DNA from 2 places in the Agrococcus phoenicis genome. Region 1 is predicted to be linked to the other one. Evidence: predicted binding sites of a transcription regulator. Region 1 holds the regulator's gene; the other holds the start of a gene.
What was found. Region 1 encodes HrcA, which represses chaperone genes, less so after heat shock. Its sites were predicted from a motif close to TTNGCACTCGNNNNNNNCGAGTGCNAA; they were not measured.
Positions count from the first base shown of each region.

Region 1 (3,405 bases):
CCGCCCTCGCCGGCCGGGTGATCCCGACGCTGCGAGGGCGGCTCCTGGCCGACGCGGTGGTGCGCCGGCTGCTGCCGTAGGGCTACTGCACCATCCGCCAGTTGAACGGGTATCGGTAGGAGCCGCCGGCGTTGACGCGCATCGCGCCGATGATCGAGAAGATCACCTGGAGCAGGCCGGGCACCCACCAGAGCGCCAGCAGGATGAAGCCGATGCCGACGATGCTGAGGATCGTGCCCAGCACGAGCAGGCCGACCGTGAGGATCGTCATGAGGATGCCGAAGTTGAGCGCCTCCTTGGACTCCTGACGAGCGAAGGCGCTGCGGTCCTTGTAGATCAGGAACACGATCAGCGGGCCGATCCAGCCGCCGTAGCCGCCGGTGACGATCGTGGAGAGGCCGGAGAGGTGCCCCCACATGCCGGCGTTCTTCTCGTCGATGGGCGACATCGGCACCGAGGCGGGGTACTGGGGCTGACCGGGCGCGCCGTACTGCGGCTGACCGTACTGCGGCTGGCCGTACTGCTGCTGGCCCTGCTGCGCCTGGCCGGGCTGGCCGTGCTGCGGTTGGCCCGGCTGCCCGAAGGGCTGCTGCCCGGGCTGGCCGTACTGCTGCTGGCCCGGGTGACCGGGGGTGAACGGCGGCTGCGCGCCGGCGTCCGTGGCGCCGTGCTGCGGAGATGCCTGACCGGGCTGACCGTAGGACGGGGAGCTGCCGGGCTGGCCGGAGGAGGGCGCGCTGCCGGGCTGACCGGAGGACGGGGCGCTGCCCGGCTGGTGCGCGCCGGCCTGACCGCCGCCGAACCCGCCGCCGTGCTGCTCGCCGCTCTGCTGGCCGGCATCGTGCAGGCCGGCGTCCTGCTGGGCTGCACCGAACAGGCCGGGGCCGGGCTGCTGCCACGACTGCCCGCCGTCGATGGAACCGAACGCGGGCTGGCCGGGCGCAGCGGCACCGGGCCCGGTGTCGGAGGAGGCTCCGGTGCCTGCCGCACCCGGGTCGTGCGACAGCGGGTCGATGGCCGGGGAGGAGAAGGACTGCGCGGGCTCGCCGAGACCCGGTGCCGCGGGAGCACTGGGCGCCGCGTGCTGCTCGTCGGTGATCGCGAAGCCGTCGACCGGCGGCTCGGCCGAGCGCTGCGGCTCGTCGAGGAGCGGCTGCGCAGCGTCGTCACGCTGCTCCGCGTCGGCCCACTGCTCGTCGTTCGTCCGCTGCTCCGCGGGGTCGTTGCCCTCTGCGCGGGGGGCGTTGGGATCAGACATGGCATGCCTCTCATCGATGGTCGTCGCAGCGCGCCTGGGCCGTGCTGCTGGCACCATTGTGCGCCCAACTGGCTGTGCATCGCATGATCGAGATGACGGGCGGTAGGATTGGCAGTCAGCAGTCGAGAGTGCCAGGGCGAGCGGGACACCCGCCGCCGGCCGGGGAGAGGAGCGCGCATGGTCTCGGATCGCGGCCTCGAGGTGCTGCGCGCGATCGTCCAGGACTACGTCGCGCTGCGCGAACCCGTGGGCTCGAAGTCGATCGTGGAGCGCCACGCGTTCGGCGTGTCCGCGGCCACCATCCGCAACGACATGGCGCTGCTCGAGGAGGAGGAGCTGATCGCGGCCCCGCACACCTCCTCGGGTCGCGTGCCGACCGACAAGGGCTACCGCGTCTTCGTGGATCGGCTGCAGCGCATGCAGCCGCTGACGCACGCGCAGCGCATCGCGATCTCCCGCTTCCTCGACGACTCGATCGACCGCGACGACGTGCTCGACCGCACCGCCCGGCTGCTGTCGCAGCTGACCAACCAGGTCGCGCTCGTGCAGGTGCCGATCCGACGGCACGCCGTCGTGCGCCGGGTCGAGCTCGTCGCGGTCGCCGAGCACCGGGTGCTCGCGGTGCTGATCCTCGACTCCGGGCGCGTCGAGCAGCGCGTGCTCGACGCGCAGCAGCGCATCGATCCCGACCAGGCCATGGCGCTCGGGCGCGCCTTCACGGAGACGATCGGCGAGCTCGCGCCCGCCGACGCGATCCAGCGCCTCGCCGGTGCCACCGCATCCGCCCCCGGGGTGCTGCGAGCGGCCACCGGCGCCGTCGCTCACGCGCTGACCGACATGCTGCAGGCAGGCGGGGGCGATCGCATCGTCATGGCGGGCGCCTCGCACCTCGTGCGCGAGGAGCGAGACTTCCACGGCACCGTCACGCCGGTGCTCGACGCCATCGAGGAGCAGGTGACGCTGCTGCGCCTGTTCGACGAGATGGGTGTCGAGGGCGAGATCGCGACCCGCATCGGGCGCGAGCTCACCGGACCGCTCGGCGAGACGGCCGTCGTGGCTTCGACCTACAGCACCGGGGGCTCCGAGGGCCACATCGGCGTGCTGGGCCCGACCCGGATGGACTACGCAGGGAACATGGCCGCGGTGCGCGCAGTTGCGCGCTACCTGACGCGGCTGCTGAGCGAGGATTGAGTGACGGACCACTACGAGACCCTCGGCGTCGCGCGCGACGCCGGCCAGGACGAGATCAAGAAGGCCTACCGCAGGCTGGCACGTGAGCTGCACCCGGATGTGAATCCCAGCGACGACGCCTCCGAGCGCTTCAAGGAGGTCACGCACGCCTACGACGTGCTCGGCGACCCGCAGTCGCGAGCGGAGTACGACCGCGGTCCCGCTGCGGGCGCAGGCGCCTTCGGCTTCGGCGACATCTTCGAGCAGTTCTTCGGGGGCGGCGGCCGCTCGAGCGGCCCGCGCTCGAGGCGCCAGCCGGGCCAGGACAGCCTGCTGCGCGTCGACCTGGACCTCGCCGACGTCGTCTTCGGCGTGCACCGCGAGCTGCGGGTGCAGACCGCCGTGCTCTGCGAGACGTGCCAGGGCGCGGCCACCGAGCCCGGCACGAGCCCGGAGCGCTGCCTGCAGTGCGGCGGCTCGGGTCACGTGCAGCGCCAGGTGCGCTCACTGCTGGGCAACGTCGTCACGAGCCAGCCGTGCGGCGTCTGCCAGGGGTACGGCACCGTGATCCCGCAGCCGTGCCACACCTGCGCCGGCCACGGCCGCGTGCGCGCAGAGCGCACGATCCCGGTCGACATCCCGGCCGGGGTCGACACGGGCCTGCGCATCCAGATGCCCGGCCAGGGCGAGGTGGGCGAGGGCGGCGGCCCCGCAGGCACCCTCTACCTCGAGGTCAACGTGCGCCACCACGACGTCTTCAGCCGCGACGGCGACGACCTGCTGGGCACGCTCGAGGTCTCCATGCCGGATGCGGCGCTCGGGGCGCGGGCGACCGTCGAGAGCATCGACGGGCCGGTCGAGGTCGAGGTGCGCCCGGGCACCCAGTCGGGCGACGTCATCACCGTCGGCGAGCGCGGCGTCACGCGGCTGCGCGGCGCCGGGCGAGGCGACCTCAAGCTGGGCGTGCAGGTGCTGAC
Region 1 covers NZ_CP154854.1:796,678-800,082, forward strand. The annotation lists gene hemW (radical SAM family heme chaperone HemW) at 1-80, shown strand, start outside; gene AA0Z99_RS03870 (DUF4870 domain-containing protein) at 83-1,258, opposite strand; gene hrcA (heat-inducible transcriptional repressor HrcA) at 1,436-2,449, shown strand; gene dnaJ (molecular chaperone DnaJ) at 2,450-3,405, shown strand, end outside.

Region 2 (3,405 bases), 1.0 Mb from region 1:
CGCGGGCGCATGGCCCGGGCTCACCTGCTGATGGCCGGCCGATCGCGCGGCCGGCCTGCGCGATCGGCCGAGCGGTGCGCCGGCGGTCAGCTCTCGGGCGTGAAGTTCAGCGCCAGGGAGTTCATGCAGTAGCGGTCGCCCGTCGGCGTCTGGGGTGCATCGTCGAAGATGTGGCCCAGGTGGCTGCCGCACTTCGCGCAGCGCACCTCGGTGCGCACCATGCCGAGGGTGCGATCCTCGATCAGCTCGACCGCGTCCTCGCGCACGGTCTCGTAGAAGCTCGGCCAGCCGCAGCCGGCGTCGAACTTCGTCTCGTCGCGGAAGAGCTCGTTGCCGCACGCGCCGCAGGTGTAGACGCCCTGGCGCTGCTCGTCGAGCAGCGCGCCCGTCCACGGCCGCTCGGTGCCCGCCTCGCGCAGCACCGCGAAGGCTTCGGGTGAGAGGGTCTCGCGCCACTCGGCGTCGGACCGTTCGATGCGATCGTTCATGACTCCAGCGTACGACCGTCCGCGCTGCCGTTCGCTGCAGGCGTTTCGCGTCGGCCGCCATCGTGAGCGGTCGTAGGATCGATGGCATGTCCACCCAGCCGCGTCCGCGCAGGCAGGGCTCCGCAGACGAGGCGGCTGCCCTCGCGTTCGCGACCGCTGCGTCGCGCACCGAGTCCCCGGCGGACGAGCGCCCGGCTCCCGCTCCGCGCCTCAGCATCTCCTCGGCCACCGACATCGCTCCGGTCGCCCCGCTGGCGAGCCGGGCCGCCGAGCAGGCGGCGGATGCGTCGGCCCCCGACGCCGCCGATCGCGAGGAGCGCACCCGCCGCGTGCTCGACTTCGAAGCGGGGTGGGTCAACCACGGTGGGGCGAAGGCTCGAGCGATCCGCGCCGAGTTCGGCTGGTCGACGACGCGCTACTACCAGGTGCTCGACGGGCTGCTCGAGACGCAGGAGGCGCTGCGCCACGATCCGATGCTCGTGCGCCGGTTGCTGCGGCTGCGCGAGGCCCGATGAGTCGCACGCACCGCGTCGGCGCGCATCGCTCGACCGCGCGCGGCGGCTGGCCGCGCTGGGGCATCCTGCTCGCGGCGCTCGCCGCGGCGATCGTGCTGACCGCGATCGGCCTCTTCGCGCTCGACACGCTCCGCCCCCGCGAGGTCGTCCCCGCAGAGACCGCCGCCGCCGAGATCGTCACCGACCCGGCCGCCGTCGACCCCGCCCTCGACGCATCCATCACCGTGCTCGACGCCTCGGCGCAGCCGAGCCTCGCCGCAGGCGTCGGCCAGGCGCTCTCGGATGCCGGCTGGGATGTCGTGGCGACGGCCACGAGCTCGCAGCAGAGCGAGGGCACGGTGGTGTGGTTCGACAGCGAGGAGCTCGCGCCCGTCGCGCGCGGCCTCGCTGCGCAGCTGGGCGTCGGGCAGGTGCAGCTCTCCGAGGGCCGGCTGTCGGGCACGCCGATCACGATCGTCGTGGCGTCGGACGCGGTGGGCGTCGCCCCGAGCGTCGAGCCGCGCGATGACGGCGAGCTCGAGCACGCGCCGACCGGCGAGACGCCCGCGCCGTAGCGCCGCGCGGCGCTTCGCCCTCAGCGTCGCCGCGGGCGGCCGATCCGCTTGCACTCGACCCCTCCGAGTGCCAGACTTGGGGTTGGCACTCACTCAGGTGGAGTGCCAGTTGAACGTACTGGCGTCCAGGAGGGACGAGACTGCAATGGCAAAGATGATCGCATTCGACGAAGAGGCCCGCCGCGGGCTCGAGCGTGGACTCAACCAGCTCGCCGACGCGGTGAAGGTGACCCTTGGCCCGCGCGGCCGCAACGTCGTGCTGGAGAAGAAGTGGGGCGCCCCCACCATCACGAACGACGGTGTCTCGATCGCCAAGGAGATCGAGCTCGAGGACCCGTTCGAGAAGATCGGCGCCGAGCTGGTCAAGGAGGTCGCGAAGAAGACCGACGACGTCGCCGGTGACGGCACCACCACGTCGGTCGTGCTCGCGCAGGCGCTGGTCCGCGAGGGCCTGCGCAACGTCGCGGCAGGTGCCGACCCGATCAGCCTGAAGCGCGGCATCGACAAGGCCTCGGCCGCGGTGTCGGAGCAGCTGCTCAAGAACGCCAAGGAGGTCGAGACCAAGGAGGAGATCGCCGCCACGGCTTCGATCTCGGCCGCTGACCCTGAGATCGGTGCGCTCATCGCAGAGGCCATCGACAAGGTCGGCAAGGAGGGCGTCGTCACCGTCGAGGAGTCGAACACCTTCGGCACCGAGCTCGAGCTCACCGAGGGCATGCGCTTCGACAAGGGCTTCCTGTCGCAGTACTTCGTCACGGACCCCGAGCGCCAGGAGACGGTCTTCGAGGACCCGTACATCCTGATAGTCAACTCGAAGATCTCGAACATCAAGGACCTCCTCCCGGTCGTCGACAAGGTGATCCAGGCGGGCAAGCAGCTCGTCATCATCGCCGAGGACGTCGACGGCGAGGCGCTCGCGACGCTCGTCGTGAACAAGATCCGCGGCATCTTCAAGTCGGTCGCGGTCAAGGCTCCGGGCTTCGGCGACCGCCGCAAGGCGATGCTCGCCGACATGGCGATCCTCACGGGCGGCCAGGTGATCTCCGAGGAGGTCGGCCTCAAGCTCGAGAACACGACGCTCGACATGCTGGGCCGTGCGCGCAAGGTCGTCATCACGAAGGACGAGACCACGATCGTCGAGGGCGCCGGCGAGGCCGACGCCATCGCCGGGCGCGTGCGCCAGATCCGCCAGGAGATCGACAACACCGACAGCGACTACGACCGCGAGAAGCTCCAGGAGCGCCTCGCGAAGCTCGCCGGTGGCGTCGCCGTCATCAAGGCCGGCGCTGCGACCGAGGTCGAGCTGAAGGAGCGCAAGCACCGCATCGAGGACGCCGTGCGCAACGCGAAGGCCGCCGTCGAGGAGGGCATCGTCGCCGGTGGTGGCGTCGCGCTCATCCAGGCAGCGAAGAGCGCCTTCGAGCACCTCGAGCTCACGGGCGACGAGGTGACCGGCGCGAACATCGTCAAGGTCGCCGTCGACGCTCCGCTGAAGCAGATCGCCCTCAACGCCGGCATGGAGCCGGGCGTCGTCGTCGAGAAGGTCCGCAACCTCGAGGTCGGCTTCGGCCTCAACGCGGCGACCGGCGAGTACGTCGACATGCTCGCCGCTGGCATCTCCGACCCGGTGAAGGTGACGCGCTCCGCGCTCGCCAACGCCGCGTCGATCGCCGGCCTCTTCCTCACCACCGAGGCAGTCGTCGCCGAGAAGCCCGAGAAGTCGGCACCCATGCCGGCTGACCCCACGGGTGGCATGGACTTCTGATCCATCGAGCGAAGGGCCCCGGCAGCGATGCCGGGGCCCTTCGTCGTCGCCGGGTCTCGTGACTCGTGCGCGCCTGCGGCTCG
Region 2 covers NZ_CP154854.1:1,829,271-1,832,675, reverse strand. The annotation lists gene msrB (peptide-methionine (R)-S-oxide reductase MsrB) at 87-488, opposite strand; gene AA0Z99_RS08760 (DUF3263 domain-containing protein) at 575-1,003, shown strand; gene AA0Z99_RS08755 (LytR C-terminal domain-containing protein) at 1,000-1,557, shown strand; gene groL (chaperonin GroEL) at 1,703-3,322, shown strand.
Region 2: groL (chaperonin GroEL) is a predicted target of HrcA. The motif match lies at 1,640-1,666, and genes of this name have one in related genera.